DNA from 4 places in the Streptomyces qaidamensis genome. Region 1 is predicted to be linked to each of the others. Evidence: riboswitches for the same ligand, from Rfam matches in the RefSeq annotation. Region 1 holds a riboswitch; each other region holds the start of a gene.
The links. A riboswitch is a leader RNA that binds a small molecule or an ion and turns the genes downstream of it on or off. The one in region 1 is predicted to bind cyclic di-AMP.
Positions count from the first base shown of each region.

Region 2: another riboswitch for cyclic di-AMP. It lies ahead of A4E84_RS24815 (C40 family peptidase); the one in region 1 lies ahead of A4E84_RS16275 (LysM peptidoglycan-binding domain-containing protein).
Region 3: another riboswitch for cyclic di-AMP. It lies ahead of A4E84_RS23835 (transglycosylase SLT domain-containing protein); the one in region 1 lies ahead of A4E84_RS16275 (LysM peptidoglycan-binding domain-containing protein).
Region 4: another riboswitch for cyclic di-AMP. It lies ahead of A4E84_RS34820 (LysM peptidoglycan-binding domain-containing M23 family metallopeptidase); the one in region 1 lies ahead of A4E84_RS16275 (LysM peptidoglycan-binding domain-containing protein).

Region 1 is NZ_CP015098.1:3,721,641-3,728,598, forward strand. Features, by position in the region: gene eno (phosphopyruvate hydratase) at 1-910, opposite strand, end outside; gene A4E84_RS16275 (LysM peptidoglycan-binding domain-containing protein) at 1,185-1,877, opposite strand; cyclic di-AMP (ydaO/yuaA leader) riboswitch at 1,881-2,047, opposite strand; gene A4E84_RS16280 (LysM peptidoglycan-binding domain-containing protein) at 2,277-3,230, opposite strand; gene A4E84_RS16285 (cytochrome P450 family protein) at 3,352-4,650, opposite strand; gene A4E84_RS16290 (nucleoside triphosphate pyrophosphohydrolase) at 4,999-6,018, opposite strand; gene A4E84_RS16295 (SurA N-terminal domain-containing protein) at 6,230-6,877, opposite strand.
Region 2 is NZ_CP015098.1:5,553,136-5,560,093, forward strand. Features, by position in the region: gene A4E84_RS24805 (Mu transposase C-terminal domain-containing protein) at 1-1,996, opposite strand, end outside; gene A4E84_RS24810 (TnsA-like heteromeric transposase endonuclease subunit) at 1,993-2,658, opposite strand; gene A4E84_RS24815 (C40 family peptidase) at 2,979-4,157, opposite strand; cyclic di-AMP (ydaO/yuaA leader) riboswitch at 4,166-4,338, opposite strand; gene pcrA (DNA helicase PcrA) at 4,652-6,958, shown strand, end outside.
Region 3 is NZ_CP015098.1:5,360,398-5,367,355, reverse strand. Features, by position in the region: gene A4E84_RS23845 (LolA family protein) at 1-993, opposite strand, end outside; gene A4E84_RS23840 (polyprenyl synthetase family protein) at 1,224-2,234, opposite strand; cyclic di-AMP (ydaO/yuaA leader) riboswitch at 2,744-2,913, shown strand; gene A4E84_RS23835 (transglycosylase SLT domain-containing protein) at 2,917-3,696, shown strand; gene A4E84_RS23830 (Cof-type HAD-IIB family hydrolase) at 3,660-4,508, opposite strand; gene A4E84_RS23825 (GNAT family N-acetyltransferase) at 4,701-5,786, shown strand; gene A4E84_RS23820 (glycosyltransferase family 2 protein) at 5,807-6,958, shown strand, end outside.
Region 4 is NZ_CP015098.1:7,942,144-7,949,101, forward strand. Features, by position in the region: gene A4E84_RS34810 (tyrosine-protein phosphatase) at 1-610, opposite strand, end outside; gene A4E84_RS34815 (alpha-galactosidase) at 790-2,865, shown strand; cyclic di-AMP (ydaO/yuaA leader) riboswitch at 3,182-3,336, shown strand; gene A4E84_RS34820 (LysM peptidoglycan-binding domain-containing M23 family metallopeptidase) at 3,341-4,270, shown strand; gene A4E84_RS34825 (DUF6250 domain-containing protein) at 4,465-5,181, shown strand; gene A4E84_RS34830 (SGNH/GDSL hydrolase family protein) at 5,327-6,112, shown strand; gene A4E84_RS34835 (TetR/AcrR family transcriptional regulator) at 6,227-6,841, opposite strand; gene A4E84_RS34840 (Glu/Leu/Phe/Val dehydrogenase dimerization domain-containing protein) at 6,938-6,958, opposite strand, start outside.

The DNA of each region.
Region 1 (6,958 bases):
TGTCGCCCAGCTTGTCGGTGAGGGCCTTCCAGCCGTCCCAGTCGTCCTCGAACAGCGGGTCCTCGATGGAGACGAGCGGGTACGCGCCGACGAGCTCCGCGTAGTACTCGGTCATCTCGGCCGCCGAGCGCTCCTTGCCCTCGAACGTGTAGACGCCGTCCTTGTAGAACTCGGACGCGGCGACGTCGAGCGCCAGGGCGATCTGCTCGCCGGGGGTGTAGCCGGCCTCGTTGATCGCCTCCAGGATGAGGTCGAGGGCCTCGCGGTTGGAGCCGAGGTTCGGGGCGAAGCCGCCCTCGTCGCCGAGGCCGGTGGCCAGGCCCTTGCTCTTCAGGACCTTCTTCAGCGTGTGGTAGACCTCGGCGCCCCAGCGCAGGGCCTCGGAGAAGGACTCCGCGCCGATCGGGGCGATCATGAACTCCTGGATGTCCACGTTGGAGTCGGCGTGCGAGCCGCCGTTCAGGATGTTCATCATCGGCACCGGAAGCAGGTGCGCGTTGGGGCCGCCCAGGTAGCGGAACAGCGGCAGATCGCTGGCCTCGGAGGCGGCGTGGGCGACGGCGAGCGAGACGCCGAGGATCGCGTTGGCGCCGAGGGAGCCCTTGTTGTCGGTGGCGTCCAGGTCGAACATGGCCTGGTCGATCAGGCGCTGTTCTGTGGCGTCGTAGCCGACCAGCTCCGGGCCGATCTGCTCGATGACCGCGAGGACGGCCTTCTCCACACCCTTGCCGAGGTAGCGGTTCGAGTCGCCGTCGCGGAGCTCGATGGCCTCGAAGGCACCCGTGGAGGCGCCGGACGGGACGGCGGCACGACCCGTGCTGCCGTCGTCGAGGCCGACCTCGACCTCGACCGTGGGGTTGCCTCGGGAGTCCAGGATTTCCCGGGCTACGACGACGTCGATGGACGGCACGAGCATCTCCTTCTTCATGTGACGCGGGTACGCGGGTCACGTGGACCCGGCGAGGTGCGGAGCCGTGGTGGCTCGCGACATGAGCCTAACCGGCTCCGGGCGATCGGCCACCGGGTCGCCCACCCCATGGACAGAACCGAGAGTAAATTGTTTCCGAACGGAACAAAGCTGGTTCGCGAAGTCCGGCAGAAAAAACCCCGCTCCGGTGCGTACGGGGGATGACGCGCCGGAGCGGGGAGCTGGTGGGCCCTGGAGGGCCCGGGTGGGCCGCTGCTTACTTCAGGTGCAGCTGCTGGCCCGGGTAGATGAGGTTGGCATCGTCGATGATGTCCTTGTTCAGCTGGTACAGCTTCTCCCAGCCGCCCTTGACCTTCTCGTCCGCGGCGATCGAGCTCAGGGTGTCGCCCTTGACGACCTTGTACTCGCCGTCACCCTTCTTGACCTTCTTGCCGGTCGGGGTGGTGACGGTCTTCTTGGCCGCCGGGCGCTCGTCGGAGCGGGAGGCCGGCTGCTGCTGGGTCTCGCGGGTCTCGGTGCTCTGCTGGCTCTGCGAGGAGCTGCCCGAGTCGCTGGAGGAGCCGCCGCCGGTGTAGCCGGCGCTCGACAGGCCCTTGCCGCAGACCGGCCAGGCACCCTTGCCCTGGCCCGCGAGGACCTTCTCGGCGATCTCGATCTGCTGGGCCTTGGTGGCCTGGTCGGCGGTGGAGGCGTACTTGGTGCCGCCGTAGCCGGACCAGGTGGAGGCGGAGAACTGCAGACCGCCGTAGTAGCCGTTGCCGGTGTTGATGGACCAGTTGCCGCCGGACTCGCACTGGGCGACCGCGTCCCACTCGGAGGCGGTGGCGGCGGAGGCGTTGCCGGCCGCCATCAGCGGGGCGGCGACGGCGGCACCGGTGACGCCGGCGAGCGCGACGACACGGGTGGCCTTGGACGGACGACGGTGCTTGCCCTTGCCGGAAAACAGCATGGAGGATCCCCTCACCGACGCCTGCGAGGTGAGCTGTCGGGTTCGGGCCGGTTGAGTTGCCCGGCCGCGCCCCTCCCGGGACACGGCTTCACCCCAAGCCCTTCCGGCACAACTGTCCGGTCGGGCACCTACCTTGGGTCCCCCGCTCCTGCCTACGGCGCTTGACGCGACGACTGTTCCCGTACGGCCGCTGGCAGGATTCGGCGTTGCGGCAGCCGGGGCTCGCGGTGACGAGCGGTCACGACCGTAGACACGAGGTCCACGGAATTTCAAAGACGATCAAGGCTTCTGAGATCTATCTCTCACCGGTCTTATACGGGACATTCAGCACGAAAACGTGACGTGAACTCACCCGGTTTGAGGGTGACTTCGACCGTCGTTTCCGCACTGCCCGAACAGCTACTTCTCGTCCGCTTCGCCCTCGACCGCGAGCGTCTGACCGGGATGGATGAGGTCCGGGTCGGCGCCGACCGCCGTCTCGTTGCCCTCGTAGAGCGCGTGCCATCCGCCGTCAACCCGAAGGGAGTCGGCGATGGACCAGAGACTGTCGCCGACGCCCACGATGTAGGCACCCTCGGACGCGTCGCCGGAACTCTCTTCAGCGGGCGCGGAGTGACGCCCTGTGGACTTCTCCGTACGGTCGCTCCCGGGCGCGCGGGTTTCGTCGGCACTGGGACCGCGATGACGGCCGGAGCCGGTCTCGGCCGAGGCCGAGGAGTCGTCGCCCTTCCGCGAGTTGCCCTGCTTGCCGCCCTCGGGAGTGGCCGACGGAGAGCCGTCGGGCTGCTCATCCCGCGACGAGCCGTCGGATTGGGACGACTTGTCGGTCTTGGCCGTTTCGTCCTTCGAAGACGACGATACGTCAGGTGACGGGGACGAAGAGGGACTCCCAGAGGGGGATGAACCCAGCGAATCGAGCAATCCGGGCGAGTCCACCTCACCGGATGATTCGGACGAGTCGGATGATTCCGAACCCTTGCCCTGCTGGAGCCCCGAGAGCAGTCCGCAGGTACGCCATGCGCCGACCCCCTGGTCGGCGAGGATTCTCTCGGCCACGGCTATCTGCTGGGAGCGACTGGCCAGATCGGCGCTCGCGGCGTAGTCGAGGCCGCCGTGCTTCTCCCAGTCGTCCTGGGACAACTGCAGGCCGCCGTAGTAGCCGTTGCCGCTGTTCTGGCTCCAGGCGCCGCCTGTCTCGCAGTCCGCGACCCGGTCCCAGGTCGTGCCGTCGGCCGCGCTGGCACCGGAGGCCCCGAGGAGCGGGATCGCGATGGCGGAGCCGGTCACCCCGGCCGCCACGAGGAGAGCCGGAGCCTGACGGGGGCGGCGGTGCCGACCGTTCCCGGAGAGCATACGGAGACCTTTCGCGAGACAGCAGTGACCGATGCGGCGCGATTCCCCGCCGCGTTGATGGGTGAACGTATCGGCAGTCGATCACTTGTCACAAGTTCATGCCGCGCAGATCACGTGAAGATCACAACTCTGATGTTTCGTCACGTCCGACGGGTGCGAACTCCACCGGCAGCGTGCGCAGCCCGCGCATGATGAGGCCGCCACGCCATCTCAGCTCGGCCGGATCCGCCGCGAGCCGGAGGTCCGGGAGGCGGGTCAGGAGCGTGGCGAGCGCGCTCTGGCCCTCCAGCCGGGCGAGCGGGGCTCCGAGGCAGTAGTGGATGCCGTGGCCGTACCCGAGGTGCTGATTGTCACGGCGGGCGAGGTCCAGCACGTCCGGATCGGCGAACCGCTCCGGGTCACGGTCCGCGGCGGCCAGGACCACGAGGACAGGGTCGCCCGCCTCGATGCGCTGCCCGCCGAGGGTGAGGGGCTGCGTGGCGAAGCGCCAGGTGGCGAGTTCGACGGGGCCGTCGTAGCGGAGGAGTTCCTCGACGCCGGTCTCCAGCAGGCCGGTCTCCCCCGCGGCGAGGGACGCCTGGAGCCGTGCGCGCTGCCCGGGGTGGGTGAGCAGGGCGTAGGTGCCGTTGCCGATCAGGTTCACGGTCGTCTCGAAACCGGCGAACAGCAGGATGAAGGCCATGGCCGCCGCCTCGTTCTCCGTGAGGTGCTCGCCGTGGTCGGAGGCGCGGATGAGACCGGAGATGAGGTCCTCGCCGGGGGCGGGCTCGGCGGGCAGCGCCTCGCGTTTGCGGTGGATGAGGTCGGCGAGGTAGCCGCGCATCTTCTTCACGGACCGCGCCACGCCGCCCCGCGGCCCGCCCTGGTGGCGGATCATCATGCCCGCCCAGTCGCGGAAGTCGTCCTGGTCCTCGCGCGGGACGCCGAGCAGGTCGCAGATGGCGTAGATGGGGAGCGGGAAGGCGAACTCGTGGATCAGGTCGGCGGATCCCTTCCGCGCGAACCCGTCGATGAGGGTGTCGGTGAGCTCCTGCACCCGTGGCGCGAACTCGGCGACCCGGCGCGGGGTGAACGCCTTGGACACCAGCCGGCGCAGCCGGGTGTGGTCAGGCGGGTCGATGTTGAGCAGATGCGTCATCAGCTCGGCCTTGCGCTCCCCGGGGATGCCGGTCTTGCCCCTGGCGTGCGCCGGTTCGTCGTGATGCGCGGGGTTCTTGGAGAGCCGGCCGTCGGCGAGCGTCTGCTTGGCGTCGGCGTACCGCGTGACCAGCCAGGCCTCCACACCGCTGGGGAGCCGCGTCTTGTGGACGGGGCTGTGCTCACGGAGCCAGGCGTAGGCGGGGTAGGGGTCGCTCGCGAACTCCCAGGTGAAGAGGTCGGGAGCGGTCGCGGGTGTGCTGGGCTGGGGCTGGTCGGTCACGCCTCGACCGTATCCGGCTTCCGGGGGCGCTCCTGCCTCCGTTATGGCTGGGCTGAGCTCCCGGGAGCGGTTCCGTACTCCGGCTTCCGGGCTTTCGGCTTCTGGGCTTTCGGGCTTTCGGCTGCCGGGCTCCCGGGCTCCGGCTTCCGGGCTTTCGGCTTCCGGGCTCCGGCTTCCGGCTCCCGGGCTTCCGGCTCCCGGGCTTTCCGGCCCCGGGCTTCCGGGCTCCGGCTTCCGGGCTCCGGCTTCCGGGCTCCGGCTTCCGGGCTCCGGCTTCCGGCCCGGCTGCAGACGGCCCTCGCCTCCGGCCCCCGGCTTCGGGAGCGCCCACCTTCGTCCCCGAGCCGCTCAGCCCTCGGCATCCCTGATCGCGTCCCGGTACGCACGGGCCGCCGCTCTCAGGGCCGCCTCCGGGTCGACGCCCTCCGACTCGGCGCGGACTGCCAGGGCCAGGAGGTCGTAGCCGATGCCCTCGACGGGTGGGAGCGGTACGTCCAGGTTCGCCGTGCGGGTACGGGAGGCCAGCTTGGCGGCGAGGGCCAGGCCGGGCTGGCCGAGGGGTATGCCCTCGGTGACCGAGGTGCGCTGCTTCTCGACCGCCTTGGTGCGCAGCCAGTGCTCCTTGACCTCCTCGGGGGTCGTGGCCGTCGCGTCACCGAAGACGTGCGGGTGGCGGTGGATCAGCTTGGCGACGATGCCGCCGGCCACGTCGTCGATGGAGAAGGCCTCTTCGCCGTCCTCCGGGCGGCCCTCCTCGGCGATGCGGGCGTGGAAGACGACCTGGAGGAGGACGTCGCCGAGCTCCTCGCGCAGTTCGTCGCGGTCACCCTCCTCGATCGCCTCGACGAGTTCGTACGCCTCCTCGATGCCGTATTTGGCCAGGCCCTCGTGGGTCTGCCGGGAGGACCAGGGGCATTCGGCGCGGATGCGGTCCATGACCTGGACGAGGTCGAGGAACCGGGCGCCCGGGAGGTCGTAGGAGGCGGGCAGCAGCTCCAGCTCTGGCATGGCGATACGGCCGGTGCCGGCGAGGCGGGCCAGGCCGTCCGTCAGGACCGGTTCGCCCTCGCCCGTCGCCACCACGACCACCGTGTGTCCGCCGGCGCAGGCGTCGACCAGTTCCTGGGCGATCGGGGACGCCTCGGCGACGGTGATCCCCGCTTCACGCAGATACGGCAGCTGCGGGTGGGCGCCGTCCGCGCACAGCACCCGGTCCGCCGCGTGCAGTGCCTGCCAGGCGGGCCAGGAGAGCAGACCGGGGGCGACGCGGTGGCTGGTGGTGAGCAGGACGATGCGGCCGGGGGCGGCGGCCGCGTCGGGAGCGGTCCGCTCGGGGCCCGGGGTGGCTTCGGGGCTGTTGGCGTTCACGGTTCGAAGCTATCCCACGCCGCCGACAGAGCCCGAAGTTATCCACAGGGCCCGGAGGGGTGCGGGGCTTGGGAGGGATGCGGGGCCCAGAGGGGGGCGGGACTTGGGAGGGGTGCCGGGCCTGGAGGGGGCCGGGCCCGGAGGGGGCCGGGCCCGGAGGGGGCCGGGCCCGGGGGGGGCCGGGCCCGGAGGGGGCCGGGCCCGGCGGGCTCTACATGCCCTGCTGGGTCTGTGCCGCCGTGACGTCCCGCACCCACGGCGTCTTGGCGTCCGCGCGGCTGCTTTTCTGGACGTCCCAGGTGCCGTAGCGGGGATTGAGGTCGATGTTCAGGTCCTTGGAGGCGTCGGAGAGGGCCTTCCAGAACTCGGGGCGGCCGGTGTCCGTGCCGAGCTTCTCGGCGAGTTTCTGGGCCTCCAGCTGGAGGCGGAGGTTCTCGTCGAGGCGCTGCGGAGGGATGCCGTACTGCTGGAGCCAGGTCCTCTCCAGCGCCTTGGCGCCGCCGGCCTGCTGTTCCAGGCCGGACCGCATCGCCTGGATCTCCTTGCGGGAGACGGTCACGCCGGCGTCCTGGGCGGCGCGGTGCAGCACCCGATCCAGGAGCATGGTCTGCAGAGTGTCGCGCGTGAGGGTGCCGGTTCTGGCGATGGCCTGCTGGTACTGGGCCTCGTCCTGCACGGCCGCCCGCTGGGCCGCGCGCACCTCGCCGACCCGCTCGTCGAGCTGGGAGACGGTGATGCGCTGGCCGCCCACCACGGCTGCCGCGCCGGGATGCGCGTCGTTTCCGCAGGCGGTGAGCAGGGGCGCCGCGGCGGCGATCGCGGCGGTGAGGACGAGCGCGGTGCGACGGCGGCGGTGCAAGGAGACCTCCCGAGGAGATTGTGCGACGGTGCACAAGGTCTTGCGATGATCGATGGTAGGCAGTGGCCAAGCTCTGGCCAA
Region 2 (6,958 bases), 1.8 Mb from region 1:
CATCCAGGTCGCTGGTGACGGACGGATCGGGAACCAGGTGCAGGCGGGCCGTGCTCACCGGTGTGTGGGGCTCTTCCTCTGGTAGCCGGGGCAGCGGGACCGCGGCGCGTTCGGCGGACAACCGCAGGGCCATGCGGCGTTCGCGCCGGTCGGTGACCATGCCCTGGTCCCAGCGGGCGAGGAGCTCGGCCAGAGCCTCGGAGGCGTCGAGATGCCGCCCGCTCCGGAGCGACAGGCGCCGGGCGTGAGCCGCCGCCTCAGCGGAGAACGCCGTATTCAGCGCGGGGGCGTGTTCCCATTCCAGCCGGTGCCAGGAGTCGTCGGCCGGATCCTGGAAGTAGACGAACCGCACGTCATCGGGGTGGACACGGATCGGCCAGCGGTCGGCGAGCAGCCCGCCGTACGGGCTCTTCTCGTTGCGGTAGCCGTCCAGGGCCGGGCCGTTGTAACGCAGCCCGTCGACCTCGACGCCGTAGTGCTGGATCGTGCGCGGCTTGACCTGCAGGAAGTCGAAGACGAGGTCGGGCGACGGCAGAATGCGCAGCCGTCCCGCCCGCGCCAGACCCGCCTGCAGCATCTCCAGAGGCGACAGCTTCACCCCCGGCCACTGTGGGATGACCAGCCCATCGTGCTGGGAACAGTGATAGACCCCAGTGATCCACTCGCGGATCACGTCCTCCAGCTCGTGGATGTAGAAGAACGCTTGGTCCTCCACCTTCTCCCCACGGCTGTGCAGGTCCGGGCCCTTGTAGGCGGGAAGGTGCTGGATCAGTCCCTCGCGCAGAGTACGGAAGAAGCGCTCGACGGTCGGCTTGTCGGTGGGCTTCTTCGGCTGGGCCGGCTGGATCGACATCCCCAGTCTGGTGCAGACACTGATCACGTGGGCCGACATGAAGGCCCGGCCATGGTCGATGACCAACGTCTCCGGCGGACAGAGCCCCCGGCCAGGAACCAGAGCCTCCTCGCTGAACACCACATGCTCAGGCACTCCGTGATAGGGCCCGGCAGCCTGGCCACCGCTGTCGTCCTCCGGCGGAGCGATCGCCTCGAACAGCACCCCTGCGACATCCACCGCTTTCGTGGACACCGCTGTCACACGCAGACCGACAATGCAGCGGCTGAACAAGTCCTGAGCAACGGTCAGTTGAGCCCTCACCCAGCGGCAGGTCACCGTTTCCATCGCGAAGACGTCCAGATCCTGCGTGTCCAGCACTACGTACTCACCGGGTCTGGTGGCCCGCAGCCGCCCATAGACCCCCTTGGGGCGGTCAGCGATCGAGCGCCTCGTCTTCGCGCTGCCCGACAGGGCGTTCGTGCCTTTGCTCAACTCCTCAAGCCGCCGATAAGCCGTTGCCGTCGAAGGCAACGGCACCACTCCCGTGCCGTACGACTCCTCCAACCAAGCCTCGACCCGCTTCAGCACCGCCGACCGTGTCGGCGTCGACGCTGTGACGTACTCCGCGAGCACGACGCTGACAGCCTCGTCCCAACGCGGATCGACGCGAGAGCCTCGCCTCTTGAGCAAGCGGGTGTCGACCAACGCGGCCTCGCCGCCCGCCTGATAGGCAGCGGCCCACCGTTCCACCGTCCGCGCCGACACCTTCAGCTCGACGGCCTTGGCTCCGATCCGCTGCGTCAACGACCATGCCTCGGAGAACTCTTCGCGCGGTTCACCGGGCCGGGCGCCTTCAGCAAAGCCGGAACGGTAGCCGGTCAGAACCTCACGGATGTGCCCGGCCCGCTCGCTGACCTGCTCCTGCTGCTGCCGCGACAACGACGCCAGCACGAGGCCGGCACTGTCATCCGCTTTGGGCAGTAGCCCGGTGCCCACCGGCTTCGCGCCTGCCGCCAGACGTCCCACCGAGACGGTGGAGAACTCGCCGGTCCGCGTGCTGCGGATCGTCACACCCAGGTGATCGAACTCGACCACTTCGACGACATCGCCGCAGAAGACCAGCCGAGAGCCGGGAAACACCGCAACGGCGGAACTCCTCATCCCTCCAAAGCCTCCCCACTCGCGAGGCGAACCGGCGTCTGCGCACTCAACGGACGCGAAAGATCCGCCGACAGGGCACCCGACCACACCAGATGCAAAAGCGCCGGACGGACGAGATCCGCAGGATGCCGGGCCGCTAAGGCTCTCTCGATCCCGCCGACATCCGCCTGCACTCGGGCGGCTTCCAGCACCTCCACAGACAGATGCACTGCCACACGCTCAGGTCGCCGGTAGCCGGCCAGGAACCGGACATTCTCCACGAGGGCAGGGCTGGCACCAGTCCACACTTCGAAGGCCCAGCCCCGCAGCAAACACAGCTTCCGCATCCAGTCGAACTGGGCCACTACCTCCGGTACGTCCACACGGTACGGAGCCTTCACGTCCACCACCGTGACCAGCCCGTCCGCATGCGTCAACAGCAGATCCGGCACGTGCCGACGGGTGCGGACTCCGTCGTCCCCCCACACCTGGAACGGCTGAGCGGCAATCCCGACCACATCCCGGGCAAAATCCGCCAGCAAGATCCGGGCGAGCTCCAAACGGCTCTCGTAGGCCACCAGACGATCGCCCGTGACCGCGTGGTACCAGCCCGAGTAGTGCCGACGCCCCTTGTACCAGCGGAACTCCCGCACTGGCAGCCCGGCCGCTACCTCTGCACTCACCAGCAGATCCCACGAGGTCTCCGCGAAGACCCCGTCCGCCTGGCGGTAGCGGACCTTTACAGCTCTGGCCTCAGTCGTTGGCTCTCGACCCGAGACGTACGACACTGCCACCCCCGATATACGTAACCGAAGGGACACAGAAGGTGATCCCGGCCGAAGCTGCCCGTGGACCGCGCCGTCCCATGCGCCAGGGGAGGGCAAGAATGCTGTGAGTGGCCGAGAATCACTCTACGGAGCGATTCTCAGCGATCTGTCGCAGACGACAGGTTGACGACAGATCGCTGAGAATCCGACAGATCTAAAGCGGCCCTACAGACCTTTCAGGCCGGCCGTACCACGCTGTGGATGGCCGACTCGCCGTCGTAGTAGATCGACTCCTCGCGCACGTACGTGCCGGGCTTCGGGGCGTGGATCATCATGCCGTTGCCGATGTAGATCCCGACGTGGGTGAGGTCGTCGTAGAAGAAGACCAGGTCACCGGGCTGGGCCTGGGAGAGCGGGACCGTCGTGCCGGCGTTCACCTGGTCGTAGGTGGTGCGCGGCAGGGTGACGCCCGCGGCCTTCCAGGCGGCCTGGGTGAGGCCGGAGCAGTCGTAGGAGCCGGGGCCTACGGCGCCCCACACGTACGGCTTGCCGATCTGCGCGCGGGCGAAGGCGAGCGCCTTGTCGGCCTTGGTGGCGTACGAGGAGTCGGCCGGGACCGTCGGGGAGGACGAGCCGGAGGCCGCCGAACCCGACGACGGGGATCCGCTGTCCTGCTGCCGAGCGGCCTCCTCCTGCGCCTGCCGCTGCGCGGCCTGCTGCCGGGCCAGCTCGTCGGCCTTGCGGGCGGCCTCCTCCCGCTTCTCCTTCTCGATCGCCGCGAGCCGGGCCTTTTCCTCGGCGGTCAGCTTCGACATCAGCTCGCGCGCGTCGGCGAGCTTGCGCTGGACGGTCGCCTTGGCGGTCTTCAGATCGCCCTGCGACTCGGTGAGCGTCTCCAGGCTCTCGGTGGCCTCCTGGCGCTTCTTCATCGTCTCGGACTGCTGCGCGATGTAGTCGTCGACCGCGACCTTCTGGCGTCCCGTCATCCGGTCCATCAGCTGGGTCTGGTCGAAGTAGTCCTGCGGGGTGTCCGCGAGCAGGAACGTCGCCGTGTCCGGGGCGGCGGCACCGGTGCGGTACTGGGCGGAGGCGAAGGACCCCAGCTCCTCGCGCGCCTCGTTGAGCTTCTGGGTGCGCTGCGCGACGTCGTCGATGAGGGCATCGGCGCGCTTGCGCTGCTTCGCCGTCTTCTCCTTGGCCGCGTTGTACTTCTCGGTCGCCGACCCCGCCTGGCGGTAGAGATCGTCGACCTTCTTCTCGACTTCTTCGAGGCTGGGCTTGTCGTCGGCCTCGGGGGCGGCGTTGGCCGACTGGGACAGCAGGGTCACGGAGGTCAGGGCCGCCGTTGCGAGGGCGGGGGTCCGTATGCCTGCCACGCGCGTACCCGTAGGACGCGACTTGCGGTGCGACGCCAAGGGAGGCGACTCCTTCCATGTTCCGCCTACCGGGTTAGCTGTCGGGTTCGGGCGGGTGGTTCGGAAGGTTTGCCCTACGGCCTTCTCCGCACAGGGAGTCGGGCCGATTCACCCCAGGTTCACGGTTGGGTCCCCGGCTCCGGCTGCCGCTGCGGCACACCGGACTCGGCGGAGGCCGCGCGGCCCGGCGACGTTCGCCGGTGGGGGTCATGCGGCCTGGTCGCACGGTAGCCAACTCGTGTGGCCCCTGTGAAGGTTGATGGGTGATATGCCCGATACATTTTCGTGACCTCGGTCATGAACGTCGCCGAGAGTGAAGGATCGGGGGAGTTTGGTTACGTTTCATCCATGATTGCGGGGGGTGTAGCAGGCCGTGATCATGCGGTAATGGAGGGCGACAATGCGCCGCCGGCCGGTCGGCGGGGCCCGGGCGCCCGGCGATGTTCTCAGGGCGGCGGCGGGCTGTCAGTGGGGCGCCCTAGACTCGGAGAGCGATGAGCAGCCTCTTTGACGACAGCTTCCTGGCGAACCTCCAGGCCCAGCGGGGCCCCGCGGACGAGCCCCCGCCGCCGCCCGAGGACGATCACGTACCGGAGCCGATTCCGGACGATCTGTTCGGCGGGAAGTTCGACGCGCCCCCGGACCGGGACGCCTACTACCGGGACGGCGCGCCCCGCCCGGTCGTGGACACCGCCGCGCTCCTGGAGGGGCTGAACGACAACCAGCGCGCCGCCGTGGTCCACTCCGGCTCCCCGCTGCTCATCGTGGCCGGAGCGGGCTCCGGCAAGACCCGCGTGCTCACGCACCGCATCGCCCACCTGCTCGCCGAGCGCGGCGTGCATCCGGGCCAGATCCTCGCGATCACCTTCACCAACAAGGCCGCCGGCGAGATGAAGGAGCGCGTCGAGCAGCTCGTCGGCCCGCGCGCGAACGCCATGTGGGTCATGACGTTCCACAGCGCGTGCGTGCGCATCCTCCGCCGCGAGAGCAAGAAGCTCGGCTTCACGTCGAGCTTCTCGATCTACGACGCCGCCGACTCCAAGCGCCTGATGGCCCTGGTCTGCCGCGACCTGGACCTCGACCCCAAGCGCTTCCCGCCGAAGTCCTTCAGCGCCAAGATCAGCAACCTGAAGAACGAGCTGATCGACGAGGAGGACTTCGCCGCCCAGGCCACCGACGGCTTCGAGAAGACCCTCGCCCAGGCCTACGCCATGTACCAGTCGCGGCTGCGCGAGGCGAACGCCCTCGACTTCGACGACCTGATCATGACGACGGTCAATCTCCTGCGCGCCTTCCCGGACGTCGCCGAGCACTACCGCCGCCGCTTCCGGCACGTGCTGGTCGACGAGTACCAGGACACCAACCACGCCCAGTACGCCCTGGTCCGGGAGCTCGTCGGCACCTGCGAGCACCCCGTCGACGTACCGCCCGAGGCCGAGGTCCCGCCCGCCGAGCTGTGCGTCGTGGGCGATGCCGACCAGTCGATCTACGCCTTCCGCGGCGCTACGATCCGCAACATCCTCCAGTTCGAGGAGGACTACCCGGACGCCATGACGATCCTGTTGGAGCAGAACTACCGCTCCACGCAGACGATCCTCAGCGCCGCCAACGCGGTCATCGAGCGCAACGAGTCCCGCCGCCCCAAGAACCTGTGGACCAACGCCGGCTCCGGCGCCCGGATCACCGGCTACGTCGCCGACACCGAGCACGACGAGGCGCAGTTCGTCGCCGACGAGATAGACCGCCTCACGGACGCGGGTGAGGCCAAGGCCGGCGACGTCGCCGTCTTCTACCGCACCAACGCCCAGTCCCGTGTCTTCGAAGAGGTCTTCATCCGGGTCGGCCTGCCCTACAAGGTTGTCGGCGGCGTCCGCTTCTACGAGCGCAAGGAGGTCCGGGACGTCCTGGCCTACCTGCGCGTGCTCGCCAACCCGGAGGACTCGGTGCCGCTGCGCCGGATCCTCAACGTGCCCAAGCGGGGCATCGGCGACCGGGCCGAGGCGATGATCGACGCCCTGTCCCAGCGGGAGAAGATCAGCTTCCCGCAGGCGCTCAAGCGCGTCGACGAGGCGTACGGCATGGCCGCGCGCTCCACCAACGCCGTCAAGCGGTTCAACACGCTGATGGAGGACCTCCGCACCGTCGTGGAGTCCGGCGCCGGGCCGGCCACGGTACTGGAAGCCGTGCTGGAGCGCACCGGATACCTCGCCGAGCTGCAGGCCTCCACCGACCCGCAGGACGAGACCCGGATCGAGAACCTCCAGGAACTGGCCGCCGTCGCCATGGAGTTCGAGCAGGAGCGCGGCGAGGACGAGCAGACCACCCTGTCGGACTTCCTGGAGCAGGTCGCGCTGGTCGCCGACTCCGACCAGATCCCCGACGAGGAGGACGGCGACGGCGTCATCACCCTGATGACCCTGCACACCGCCAAGGGCCTGGAGTTCCCGGTCGTCTTCCTGACCGGTATGGAGGACGGCGTCTTCCCGCACATGCGCGCCCTCGGGCAGACCAAGGAGCTGGAGGAGGAGCGGCGCCTGGCCTATGTCGGCATCACCCGCGCGCGGGAGCGGCTGTACCTGACGCGGTCCACCCTGCGCAGCGCCTGGGGCCAGCCGTCGTACAACCCGCCCTCCCGGTTCCTGGAGGAGATCCCGCCGGCCCACGTGGAGTGGAAGCGGACGGGTGCGACCGCGCCCGCGTCCTCCGGGCCGGTCTCGGCGGTGGCGGCCTCGCTGTCCTCGTCCCGCTCGCGCTCTTCGGCGTCGGGCGCCTCCGGTTTCGCCACCCGGCGCACCTCGGAG
Region 3 (6,958 bases), 1.6 Mb from region 1:
GCCGACTCCCTTGCCGGAGTCCTTCCCGGCCTTGGGCGCCTCGCCCAGGTCGAAGGGCTTGCCGGGGGCCTTGCGCGGGGTCTCGCCCGCCTTGTCGCGTGCCGTGCCCGCGTCCTTCTCCTCGGTGACCTTCGCGCCCTTGGGCGGGGTGAAGTCGAAGGTGGAGGCGGCCGGCTCGGCGAAGCTGACCTTCGTGAAGCCCGCGTCGACGACGGCCGGGCCGCCGCCCGCCGGGGTGAGCGTGAACTTCAGCGGCATGCCGGTCTTCGCGTCCACGGCGACGGTGATCGCGCCGACCGTGGAGCCGGACTGCTTCGGCTCGACGACCAGCTTGTAGGCGTCCCGGCCGGCGACCTGGGCCGTGCCGTCCACGGTCACGGACGTGGTGTCGTCGACCGCCTTCAGGGCCTCCTCGGCGAAGTCCTTCGGCAGGGCCGGCGGCTGCTGGTCCTTGCCGCGCTCCGGGCTCTCGGAGGAGGTGCCGTGGTAGACCTCGTTGGACTTGCTGTCGTAGCCCCAGACGTCCTTGCCGTTGTGGATGACGCTGTACTCGGCGGCGTTCTCCAGCAGCGACAGCTTCTGCTTGTCCGGGCCGTCGGCGGCGACGCGCAGGGTGTGCGTGCCGGAGGCCAGTTCGGTGAGCTTGGCCGTCGGGTCGGCGGAGGAGCCGCCCTCGCCCTGGCCCGCGGCGCCGGACAGCAGGCCCGACTCCAGGCCGCCGAGGTTCGGCAGGCCGAGGTCCGTACTGATCTTCACCGTGCCGGACAGCTGCTGGACGTCCGACTTGGCGATCTTCTCGATGAGTTGCTGTGCGGTGATCTTCGGGAGGTCGGGGTCCCCGGAGTCGGCGAGCGCGGGGACCAGCCCGATCGTCGCGGCGGCCACCCCCACCACCGTGACCGGGACGATGTACCGCGCGGCTTTGCGCCGCCCGGAGCGCTGCTCGTCGACCTCTCCGGCGGTCGTGCTGTCGTCGGATGCGTACGGTGCCATGTGTGCCCTACCTCCGTGGTCGGCGGCGGCTGTCCGTGTCGTCCACGCACTCGTCCCTGAGCCGCCATTCTCACCCGAACAGGTGAGGAGTGGTGTCTTTCCCTGGTGTCCATCTGACCAAATCGGCCAGGGAGATACGTCAGACCCCGGGCTCAACTCCGTGTACTGCTGGGGTATGACACGGAAGGGCGACTTCTCCCCCGACCCGTAGGGGTCGCGGGGAGGGCGGGCTAGCCGGCCCGGTGCACCACCGCGTCGCACAGCTCCAGGAGCGCCGTCTTCGCGGTGCACTCCCGCAGGGGCGCGAGCGCCGAACGGGCGTCCTGGGCGTAACGGACGGTGTCCCGCCGGGCCTGCTCCAGCGCCGGGTGGGCCCGCAGCAGGCGCAGGGCCTCGGCGTGCCGGGCGTCGTCGGTGAGGTCGGAGTCGAGGAGCTCGCACAGGGCGATGTCCTCGGCGAGTCCGAGCCGGGCCGCCCGCTCGCGCAGCCGCAGCACCGGCAGCGTGGGGATGCCCTCACGCAGGTCGGTGCCGGGCGTCTTGCCGGACTCGTGGGAGTGGGAGGCGATGTCCAGGACGTCGTCCGCGAGCTGGAAGGCGACGCCGAGCCGCTCGCCGTACTGGGTCAGGACGTCCACGACCGTGTCGTCGGCGCCGGACATCATCGCGCCGAACCGGCACGACACCGCGACCAGCGAGCCGGTCTTGCCGCCCAGCACGTCGAGGTAGTGCTCGACGGGGTCCCGGCCGTCCTGCGGTCCGGCCGTCTCCAGGATCTGGCCGGTCACCAGCCGCTCGAACGCCTCGGCCTGCACCCGCACGGCCTCCGGGCCGAGGTCGGCCAGGATGTGCGAGGCGCGGGCGAAGAGGAAATCGCCGGTGAGGACCGCGACGGAGTTGCCCCAGCGGGTGTTCGCGCTCGCGACGCCGCGGCGCACGGCGGCCTCGTCCATCACGTCGTCGTGGTACAGCGTGGCGAGGTGGGTCAGCTCCACGACGACGGCCGACGGCACGATCCCGGGTGCGTACCGGTCGCCGAACTGGGCGGAGAGCATCACCAGCAGCGGGCGGAACCGCTTGCCCCCGGCCCGCACCAGGTGCTGGGCGGCCTCCGTGATGAAGGGCACCTCACTCTTCGTGGCCTCGAGCAAGCCTTCCTCGACAGCCGCCATCCCGGCCTGGACATCGGCTTCCAGAGCCTGGTCCCGCACGCTCAGCCCGAACGGCCCGACGTCGGTCACGAGGGGTCTCCTGTCTGCTGTGTCTGCCGGTGATTACGCGGATTGTCGATAGGTCGCTGCCCTCACTCCGGCCAGCGTATCCGGTCACGTTTCGATCACCGCCAGCACCCAGGGTTACAGGCCGGGTGGTATCCGATCACGACCGTTATGTTTTCGATCAACCTATAAGAACAGATATAAATCGACTTACCCAGAGGTAGCGAACTATGCACGATTTGCCGTGATGAGTACGTGAATTCCCCTTGGCGAAAATTGCCCCGCAGGCTCGTGATCAGTGAGTTGAATCACTTGTTCCCCTTTTCCGCCCCACTACGGCATCGGCTTGTACCGCCTTCCCCAGAACGCCAGTTGAGCCTTGGCTCCCGCAAAGGATCAAGCGGCCCAAAAGCCCCCGACCAAGGTCAACTGCGTGATATGTGACTGGGGTGCTTGTTCCCGACATGTGCTCTCGCATACGTTCCGGCCCTGTCCGGCGGACGCCTAATCCTGCCGCCGCCCGGACTCCCCACAGAACCGACTCACTCACGCGTGGCAGGAGCGGGGGACCCAGGTAAGTCGCCGGTCCGCACAGCGGCACGGCTCGGGGTGAAGCCGCGTACGGCACACAGCGCCGTACGCGGCCGGGCACCTCCCGGCCCGAACCCGACAGCTCACCTCGCAGGCGCCGGAGAGGAATATCGCCATGGCCGGACGAGGCAAGCACCGTCGCCCCAGAACCAACCCGCTGACCCGAGGCTTCATCGCCGCCGGTACCGGCGGAGCCGCACTCACCCTTCCGCTCCTCGGCGCCACGCACGCGAGTGCCGCCGAGCCACAGATCGCACCCGCCGCCGCACAGTCCGTGCCGCAGGCGGCCCAGCCCGCCAAGCCCCTCACGTACACCGTGGTCAAGGGCGACTCGCTCGCCCGCATCGCGGACAAGTACGACGTCTCGGGCGGCTGGAAGCAGCTCTACAAGGACAACCGCGCCGCCGTCGGCGACGACCCGAAGCTGATCCACCCGGGTCTGAAGCTGACGGTGAAGACCACCAAGACGGACGCAGCGAAGAAGACGGCGACCAAGTCGTCCGCCCCCGCCAAGCCGGCCGCGAAGCCCGCCGGCGGTGTCGCCCAGGCCACCCAGGCGTCGGCGAAGACCTACGCGAACAACCTGGACGGATGGATCCGCGAGGCGCTGGACATCATGGCGCAGAAGGGGATCCCCGGGTCCTACGACGGCATCTACCGCAACATCATGCGCGAGTCGTCCGGCAACCCGCTGGCGATCAACAACTGGGACTCCAACGCCGCCAAGGGCACCCCGTCCAAGGGCCTGCTCCAGACCATCGACCCGACCTTCCAGGCCTACCACGTGGACGGCACGTCGTGGGACCCGTACGACCCGGTCGCCAACATCACGGCGGCCTGCAACTACGCGGCCGACCGTTACGGCTCGATCGACAACGTCAACGGCCCGTACTGAGCCGCCCCGCCCAGCAGTCGTTCGAGGACGACGGCGATGCCGTCGTCCTCGTTCGACAGGGTGACCTCGTCGGCCACGGCCTTGAGTTCGGGATGGGCATTGGCCATCGCCACCCCGTGAGCGGCCCAGTCGAACATCGGGATGTCGTTGGGCATGTCACCGAAGGCGAGGGTGTCCGCCGGGCGCAGCCCCAGATGCTCGGCGGCCAGCGCGAGGCCCGTGGCCTTGGTGATCCCGCACGGCTGGAGTTCGACCGTGCCGGGGCCCGACATCGTCACCGTCGCCAGTGAGCCGACCACCGAGCGGGCCGTCGCCGCCAACTCGTCGTCCGACAGGTGGGGATGGCGCAGCAGCACCTTGCTGATGGGCTCGCCCCACAGGTCGTCGCGGCGGTCGACCCGCACGGCGGGCAGGGTCGGGTGCGGCATCAGATAACCCGGCTCGATCAGCGTGAGCCCGTCGACCCCGTCCTGGTCGACCGCCGCGTACACCTGCCCCACCTCGGCCTCGATCTTGCCCAGAGCGGTCTCGGCCAGTTCCCGGTCCAGGGTGATGGACCACAGCAGCCGGTCCGCGCCTGCGTCGTACACCTGCGCGCCCTGCCCGCACACCGCGAGCCCCGTCGTGCCGAGGTCGTCCAGGAGCGGCCGCACTCTGGGCGCCGGCCGGCCCGTCACCACGAGGTGCTGGGCACCGGCGTCCGCCACCCGCGCGAGCGCGGCGAGGGACCGGTCGGAGAGGGTGTCGTCGCCGCGCAGCAACGTCCCGTCCAGATCGGTGGCGATGAGTGAATATGCGATGGGTGCGGCCATGATCAGAGAATACGGACAGTGCGCCCCTTCGTTTCATCGCACGACGGACCCCGATCCTCGCGCGACGGACACCGATTGCCCGGTTGAAGGCCTCTGCACCGGTTGGCAACAACATGCTCCGCTACCTACCCGTGAGGCCGCAACGAGCGGTACCTTCCAAGTGTCCAGGGGGGACTTGATCGGGGGGTCGGGTTGAGCAGTGGGCGCATACGCGTGGCCGGGCCCGGGGAGCTCGGCGAAGGGGAGAAGGAGCGCTGGCGTGCGCTGCGCGCGGCCTCCGAGGCACCGCGCAACCCCTTCATGGAACCGGAGTTCACCGAGGCCGTCGGCCGGGTCAGGCCCGGGGGCCGGGTGGCCGTGGTCTACGAGGGGCCGGAACCGGCCGGGTTCCTGCCCTATGAGCGCGGCCCGTTGGGGCAGGGCCGGGCGATCGGGCTCGGTGTCTCGGACGCGCAGGGCGCAATCCTGCGGCCGGGCCTGGACCTGGAGACCGGCCGGCTGCTGAGGGCCTGCTCGGTGTCGAGCTTCGCCTTCGACAATCTGGAGGCCGGGCAGCGGCTGTTCGTCCGGTACGCGGCCGAGGAGCACGCCACCTACGTCATCGACGTGGAGAAGGGCTACGAGACGTACGAGTCGGTGCTGCGCTCGCAGTCGCCGAAGTTCCTGAAGACCACCCTGGCCAAGGAGCGCAGGCTCGGCCGGCAGGGCGGCGAGCTGCGGTTCGTCTTCGACGAGCGCGAACCGGCCGCGCTGCGCGCGCTCATGGAGTGGAAGTCCGCGCAGTACCGCAGGACCGGCCGCCGGGACCGGTTCGCCCAGGGGTGGATCACCCGGCTCGTCGGACAGCTGGCCCGGACCCGGGCGCCGGAGTGCAGCGGCACGCTGTCGGTGCTGTACGCCGGTGAGCGGCCCGTCGCCGCGCACTTCGGGCTGCGCTCGTCGTCGGTGCTGGCCTGCTGGTTCCCGGCCTACGACCCGGAGTTCGCGAAGTTCTCGCCCGGCCTCGTGCTGCACCTGCGCATGGCCGAGGCGGCGGCCGCCGACGGCATCGGCATGCTCGACCTGGGGCGGGGCGCGGCCGAGTACAAGGACGCGCTGAAGACGGGCGAACTGCCCGTGTACGAGGGCGCGGTGACCCGGCCGGGGGCCGGCGCGGCACTGCACTGGCTGAGCCGCGAGCCCTCGCGCCGCGCGCACAGCTTCGTCCGCAGCAGGCCGCGGCTCGCGTCGCTCGCCGCGCGGACGCTCAAGGGCGCGGCTCGGCTGCGCCGTACCTGACACACAAGGGGGGTGGGCGCATGGCCCGTTCGGTTCGTGCGCAGGAGGAGATCCGGCGGTTCCTGGACATCGGGGCGGTGCAGGTCGCCGAGCTGGACCTCGACGATGACGAGGCGGTGCTCAGACCCGGTCCGGGGAACCGGCCCGTGACGCACGGCGAGGTGTTCGTACTGGTCAGGCGGGGTGGCCGACCCGTGGGCACACTGCTCGGGCGGGTGCCGGAGGGGGCGGATCCCAGGGCCGTGCTGGCGGAGCGGGCGCGGGCGGAGTGCGGGCCGGCCGTCTTCGGCGAACCCGGGGAGCCGCCGTTCACGAGTGTCGTCGTCGCCACCCGGGAGCGCGCCGGGCAGCTGGCGCGGGCGCTGGACTCGCTGCTGGCGCAGGACCACCCGCGGTTCGAGATCGTCGTCGTCGACAACGCGCCGGCCACGGACGAGACGCGGGAGCTGATCGAGCGGAAGTACGCCGAGCGCGTGCGGTACGTCTGTGAACCCGTTCCGGGGCTCGCAGCCGCCCACAACGCCGGGCTGGACGCCGTGCGCGGCGAGGTGGTCGCCTTCACCGACGACGACGTGGTCGCCGACCCGCGCTGGCTGACCGAGCTGAGCGCGCCCTTCGCCGCCGACGCCGGGCTCGGCTGCTGCACCGGGCTGATCCTGCCCGCGCGGCTGACGACCCCGGCCCAGGTGCTGCTGGAGAGCCACGGCGGCTTCGCGAAAGGCTTCACTCCAAGGACGTACGACCCCGCGCGTCCGCCGGGCGACGAGCCGCTGTTTCCGTTCACCGCCGGGCGGTTCGGCTCGGGCGCGAACATGGCGTTCCGGACGGCGGTGCTGCGTTCCGTCGGCGGTTTCGACCCGGCCACCGGCGCCGGGACGGCCGCCCGGGGCGGCGACGACCTCTACGGCTTCGTGCGCGTTTTGGCCCAGGGCCACCGGCTGCGCTACACGCCGTACGCCCTGGTCTGGCACCACCACCGGGAGACCTGGCGGGACCTGGAGACCCAGGCCTACGGCTACGGCGCCGGGCTCACCGCCTACCTCACCGCGGTGCTCGTGAACCGGCCCGCGCTGCTGCCGGCGTTCCTCGCGAGGCTGCCCCGCGGCCTCGCCCACGCCCGCACGCTGACGGCGGTACGCGAGACGGAGCCGGCGGACGGCACGGGCACGCCC
Region 4 (6,958 bases), 4.2 Mb from region 1:
CGGAGCTGCTGCGGTGCACCTTGTAGCGGCGGTGCTTGGCGTTCGACTTCAGGTAGTCGTCGACGATCGCCTCGCGCTCGACACCCACCGCGAGCAGCGTCACCGCGACGGACAGACCCGCGCGGTCCTTGCCCGCCGCGCAGTGCATCAGCGCGGGGACGCTGTCCTGCGCCAGCGCGTGCAGCACCTGGGAGTGCTCACCCGTGCGGTGCTTGATGATCATCCGGTACGAGGCGATCATCCGGTCCGCGCCCTTGCCGTCCGAGAGGATCGCGCGGAGCTGCTCCAGGTCGCCGTCGCGGACCATCTTCCAGAACTCGGCGCCGTCGGCGGGGTCGCTCAGCGGCAGGTTCACATTGCGCACGCCGGGCAGCTCGACGTCCGGGCCCTCGAGCTTCTGGTCGGCCGCGTTGCGGAAGTCGAAGATCGTGTGCAGGCTCAGAGTGCTCAGGAAGGCGGCGTCCTCCCCGGTCGCGTGGGCGAGGTGGCCGCTGCGGAACAGCACTCCCTGGCGCACCCGCCGTCCGTCCACGGTCGGAAGTCCGCCCACATCACGGAAGTTGCGCACTCCGGCCAGCTCGGGCTCGGTCGACGGGACCTGCTGTGTCACGAGGGCTCCTCCCCTTCGGCGCCGCCGACGCGGCTCGTCGCCGGGCGTCACTCGACGATACGACATGCCTGCCTGGGGCAATGAGTTGTCCACAGGCGTTGCCCGGAGCCCCCGCAGCCCTTGATGATGTTGCCGCCTGGTCGCACCTGGTCGGGCTTGTTCGAATCTGTGAGGGCATGATGCTGGAGATCTCCGAAGACGGTCGTACGTGGGTGCTCTCCGGGCCGGTCAGCAGCTACGCCGTCCATGTCACCGACCGGGACGAGCTGCTGCACCTGCACTGGGGCCCCCGGATCGGCCTAGCCGACGCCGAGGCCCTCGCCGTCCGGCCGCTGCCGGACTACTGGCCCTTCGAGTCCCCGCTCGACGGACGCGAGGAGTACCCGGTCGAGGGCGGCCCCCGCTTCGTCCGTCCCGCCCTCTCCGTGCGCACGGCCGAGCGGCGCGGCACCGAGTGGCTCTTCGAGGGGCACGACGCCGAGGACGGCGAGCTGCGGCTCCGGTTCCGTGACGGCGGCCTGGCCGTCACGCTGCACTACCGGATGCCCTCCTCGACGGACGTCGTCGAGCGCTGGGTGACCCTGGACAACCGGGGGCCGGCCGTCGAGCTGCTGCGCGCCGACTCCGCGACCTGGACCCTGCCCGACCGCGACGCCTGGCGGTTGTCCCAGCTGCACGGCCGCTGGGGCGCCGAGTCCCGCCTGACGCGCTCCGGCCTCACCCACGGCGAGAAGGTCATCGGCAGCCGTCGCGGCCACACCTCCCACCAGCACCTGCCGTGGGTCGCCCTGGACACCGACGCCACCGAGGAGCGCGGCGAGGTCTACGGCTGCGCCCTGGGCTGGTCCGGGTCCTGGCGCATCGCCGTGGCCCAGCTCCCGGACGCGCGCGTGCAGATTACCGGCGGCGCCGGCTATGACGACTCGGGCCTGCTGACGCTGGGCACGGGGGAGTCGTACACGACCCCGGTCTTCGCCGGGCTCTGGAGCGACGGCGGCTTCGGCGGGGCGAGCCGCGCCTGGCACGCCTACCAGCGGGCGCATGTGATCCCGGACGCGGGCCGGGACCGGCCGGTGCTCTTCAACTCCTGGGAGGCCACCGAGTTCGACATCTCCGAGGAGCAGCAGCGGGCGCTCGCCGAGCGGGCCGCGGCCATGGGCGTCGAGCTGTTCGTGGTCGACGACGGCTGGTTCGGGGCGCGCACCAGCGACCGGGCCGGGCTCGGCGACTGGACCCCGAACCCCGACCGCTTCCCGGGCGGGCTGAAGCCGCTCGCCGACCACGTGCACGGCCTCGGCATGCAGTTCGGGATCTGGGTCGAGCCCGAGATGGTCAACCCGGACAGCGACCTGTACCGCTCGCATCCCGACTGGGTGCAGTATCAAACGGGACGAAAGCGGACGGAGTTCCGCAATCAGCTCGTACTCAACCTCGCTCGCGAGGACGTCCGGGAGTACCTCTGGGAGCAGCTCCACGGACTTCTGTCCAGCGCGCCCGTCGACTATGTCAAGTGGGACTTCAACCGCTGCTTCACCGACGCCGGGTGGCCGGACGACCCCTACCCGCAGCGGCTGTGGGTCGACCACGTGCGCGGCCTGTACGCCCTGCTGGACCGGCTGCGGGCCGCCCACCCCGGCGTGGCCTTCGAGTCCTGCTCGGGCGGCGGCGGGCGGATCGACCTCGGTGTGCTGAGCCGCACGGACCAGGTGTGGACCTCCGACAACACCGACCCGCTCGACCGGCTCGCCATCCAGCACGGCTTCAGTCAGATCCATCCGGCCCGGGTCATGGCCGCCTGGGTCACCGACAGCCCGAACGTCATGCTCAACCAGCGGGCCAGCTCCCTGCGGTTCCGGTTCGTCAGCGCCATGGCCGGGGTGCTGGGGGTCGGCGGCGACCTCACGCGGTGGACGCGGGAGGAACTCGCCGAGGCGCGGGAGTGGGTGGAGCTCTACAAGGAGATCCGGCCCGTGGTGCAACGCGGTGACCAGTACCGGCTGCGTCCCCCGCAGGGCGGACTGAGCGCCGTGCAGTACGTCCTCGGCGACGAGACCGTCGTCCTCGCCTGGCTCCAGGCGCAGCGCTACGGCGAGCCCGTACCGGCTCTCCGCTTGCGCGCCCTCGACCCGGTCGCATCGTACGAATGCCTCGAAACCGGCGAAATTCACCGTGGGGCCGTGCTGCTTCATCACGGACTGCGGGTCGGTCTGCGGGGGGATCTGGACGCCGCGGTCGTCCGCCTTAAGCGGAAGTAGCCGTTCTGTCCGAATGGGGCGCTTAAGCCGCTTAGGGATAACGTGCCCCGATCGTAAAGGAGATGGGGTCGGGGTGCGTGACCATCGTCATATTGGTGACGATGTGTTGTCGCCATGTTCACGTAATTCTGGCGTTATTCAGGTCGGTTGAGGAAAGCGGGAGATCGCTAATCCACGCTCGGTGACCGCAGATGTGGCGACGCGTCAAGAAAAACACCGTCACGGGCAACCGCAAGCTTGTCCGTCTGCGTCCTGGTCGCTTACGTTCCACACCAATCCGGACGGACGCCTAATCCTGCCGCCGACCGGAGCCCGCACACACTGACCCGACGTACGGCAGGAGCGGGGGACCCACAGGTAAGACGCCTGTTCCGGTTCCCGGAACGGCTTGGGGTTAAGCCGCGCCTCGGCGCGGCCGGGCATCTCCAGCCCGCACCCGACAGCTCACCTCGCAGGCGACGGAGAGGAATTCGCCATGCCCGCGAAGGGTAAGCACCGCCGTCCCAAGACCCAGCGTTTCACCCGCTCCATCGCCGTCGCCGGAACCGGCGGAGCCGCTCTCGCGCTGCCGCTCATGGGGGCCGCCGGTGCCCATGCCGCCACCCCGCAGGCGGCTCCGGAAAAGGCCGTCCAGTCCGCTCCCGCGGCCGAGAAGAAGGCCGCGGAAAAGGCCACCGGTGCCCGCACCTACACCGTGAGGGCCGGCGACTATCTCGCGAAGATCGCCGACGACCAGAACGTCAGCGGCGGCTGGAAGAAGCTCTACGCGGACAACCGCGACGCCGTCGGCTCGGACCCGTCGCTGATCCACCCGGGCCTGAAGCTGTCGATCGGCAAGCAGGCCGCGAGTGCGCCGAAGTCCTCGGCCCCGTCCGCGCCGAAGGCCTCCGCCCCGAAGCCCTCGGCCGCGAAGCAGTCCGCCGCCGAGTCGGCCCCGAAGACGGAGACCGCCGCGAAGCCGGCCGCCGCCAAGCCCGCCGCCGAGAGCAACGCGAGCGGCTACACCCTCCCGGTGGCCGGTGCCACCGTCGGCACCCCCTACCGGATGTCCGGCAGCATGTGGTCCAGCGGCTACCACACCGGTGTCGACTTCGTCGTCCCGACCGGCACGTCCCTCAAGGCCGTCGGCGCCGGCACCGTCGTCTCCGCCGGCTGGGGCGGCGCGTACGGCAACCAGGTCGTCATCAAGCTGAACGACGGCCACTACGCCCAGTACGCCCACCTGTCCCAGCTCTCCGTCTCGGCCGGCCAGACCGTGACCGCCGGGCAGCAGGTCGGCCTGTCGGGCGCGACCGGCAACGTGACCGGACCGCACCTGCACTTCGAGATCCGCACCACGCCGGACTACGGCTCGGACGTGGACCCGGTCGCCTTCCTGCGCTCGCACGGCGTCTCCGTCGGCTGACCGACCGCACGACCACCTGCCTGACACGCGGCCGAAGGCCGGACCCCGATCCCCGGGTCCGGCCTTCGGTGTGTGCGCATGCCGCCGACCGCGTCAAGGGATCGACAGGCGGCGGCAGTTGGGACAGAGTGATCCCGTCCGGAGTGCAAGCGCTTTCCAGAGCCTTCCCGGCGGATCCCGAGGAGCTGTGTCCCGTGCCGACCACCCGCAGAGCGTTCGGAGCCCTGGCCGCCGGAGCCGCCCTGGCGGCCCTCGCCCCCACGGCCGGCGCGCACGCCGCGCCCCGTCACCGCCGCCTCGTCGCCCGCGACGACTTCTGCCACGGCCTCGGCCGGTGGGCCACCGAACTCCAGGACGGCGGCACGGTCACCGCCTCCCGCGGCATCCTGGAGATCGACGTACCGAGCGGCGCGACCGTCTGGTTCAGGCAGCGGCTCGAAGGGCCGTACGTCCTCGAGTACACCGCGACCGCCGTCTCCGAGGGCGGGGTCAACGACCGGGTCTCGGATCTCAACAACTTCTGGAACGCGACCGACGTACGCTCCCCGGGCGACCTCTTCGCGACTCCTCGCGGCGGCGCCCTCGACGAGTACGACCACCTCACGGCGTACTACGCGGGATACGGCGCCAACTACAACACCACGACCCGGCTGCGCCGTTACGTCGGCGAGCCCGGCGTCCGCCCCCTGGTGTTCGACTACACCGAGCCGCTGCTGGTCCCGAACGAGCCCAACCGGGTCCGGATCGTCTCCGACGGCTCGACGGTCCAGTGGTGGAACAACGGGCGGCTCGTCTTCGACCACACCGACCCGCAGCCCTACACGAGCGGCCACTTCGCCTTCCGGACCGTCTGGAGCCATTTCCGGATCAGTCGATTCCGGGTCTGGCGGCTCACCCCGGAACACCCCTGACAAGCGGGGTATTCCGGAGTTGGCGAACACTTTAGGAGTGGGCTATATCACCGCCCGTCAACCCTTTCTTACGGTCGCGTAGGTCACATTCGAAGGTGAATCATGAGCTGCTGTGGCAGACGATTCGAAGAGTGACAGCAGAGCAGTGATCGGGTCGTACGTGGCGGTGGGGGACAGCTTCACCGAGGGCGTCGGCGATCCCGGCCCCGACGGGGCGTTCGTCGGCTGGGCCGACCGGTTCGCCGTCCTGCTCGCCGACCGCAGGCCCGAGGGTGACTTCCGGTACACCAATCTCGCCGTACGCGGGAAGCTCCTCGACCAGATCGTGGCGGACCAGGTTCCGCGGGCCGTCGACATGGCCCCGGACCTCGTCTCGTTCTGTGCCGGGGGCAACGACATCATCCGGCCGGGCACCGACCCGGACGAGGTGGCCGAGCGCTTCGAGCGGGCTCTGGCCCGGCTCACCGCCGTGTCCGGCACGGTCATGGTGACGACCGGCTTCGACACCCGTGGCGTGCCCGTGCTCAAGCACCTGCGCGGCAAGATCGCCACGTACAACGGACACGTCCGTGCCATCGCCGACCGGTACGGCTGCCCGGTGCTCGACCTGTGGTCCCTGCGCAGTGTGCGCGACCGCAGGGCCTGGGACGCCGACCGGCTGCACCTGTCGCCCGAGGGGCACACGCGCGTGGCGCTCCGCGCGGGCCAGGTGCTCGGCCTCGACGTGCCGGCCGACCCCGAGCAGGAGTGGCCCGCGCTGCCCCCGCGCGGCGCTCTCGACGTACGGCGGGACAACGTCGCCTGGGCGCGCGAGTTCCTCGTGCCGTGGATCGGGCGCCGGCTGCGCGGGGAGTCGTCGGGTGACCATGTGACGGCCAAGGGGGCGCTGTCGCCGGACGACATCAGGATGCGGATCGCGCCGGTGGCGTGAGAACGGCTCCTGCGCCTGCGGGCCGCGCCGGCCGGAAACCGGCGCGGCCCGCAGGCGTCGCAGCCGTGGGCAGGAGCCCCTCGGCGGCCCCGCCATCCCGGTCGGGGGCCGCGACTAAGGCGTCAGCCGCGCTTCCTCCGCCAGGTCCAACTCGCGGACCAGCGCCTCCTCCACCCACTCCTGCACCCGCGCCCGCGGCACCGCGCCGGCGTAGGACGTCAGCTGGACGGCGAGGCCGTCGAGGAGGGCCGTGAGCCGCAGGGCCGTGCCGGCCGGGTCCGGGCAGCGGAACTCGCCCGCCGCCACGCCCTCCGCGATGACCTCGGCGAGGGCCGCCTTCCACTGCCGGTCGAGATCCTGGGCGACCTCCCGCAGCGCGGGGTCGCGCAGCGCCGCCGCCCAGCCCTCGATCCACAGTCGCCAGCCCTTGGCCTGCCCGGTCGGGGCGTACCACCGCACGGCCGACCGCAGCCGGCGCAGCGCCGGTGAACGGCGGCCGAGCAGCTTGCGCAGATGCGCCAGGTCGCCCTCCGCCGCGTGCCGGAACGCGGCGGCGACCAGCTGCTCCTTCGTCGAGAAGTGATAGAGGACCAGTGCGTTGCTCACGCCCAGCGCCGAGGCCACGTCGGCGATCCTGACCGCCGCCACACCCCGCGCCTCGATCTGCTCGATGGCGGCCCGCAGCAGATCCCCGCGCCGCTGGGCCACACTCAACCGGACTCTCGTCACGGCGTCACCCTACCCACGCGAGTGCGGCCCCTCGACGGGGTGTTTCGGCCTGTCCGGCCGGGCCCGCGACGGCTGCCGCCGCGGAGGGCGGGTGCCTCACCGGAACCAGCCGAACCG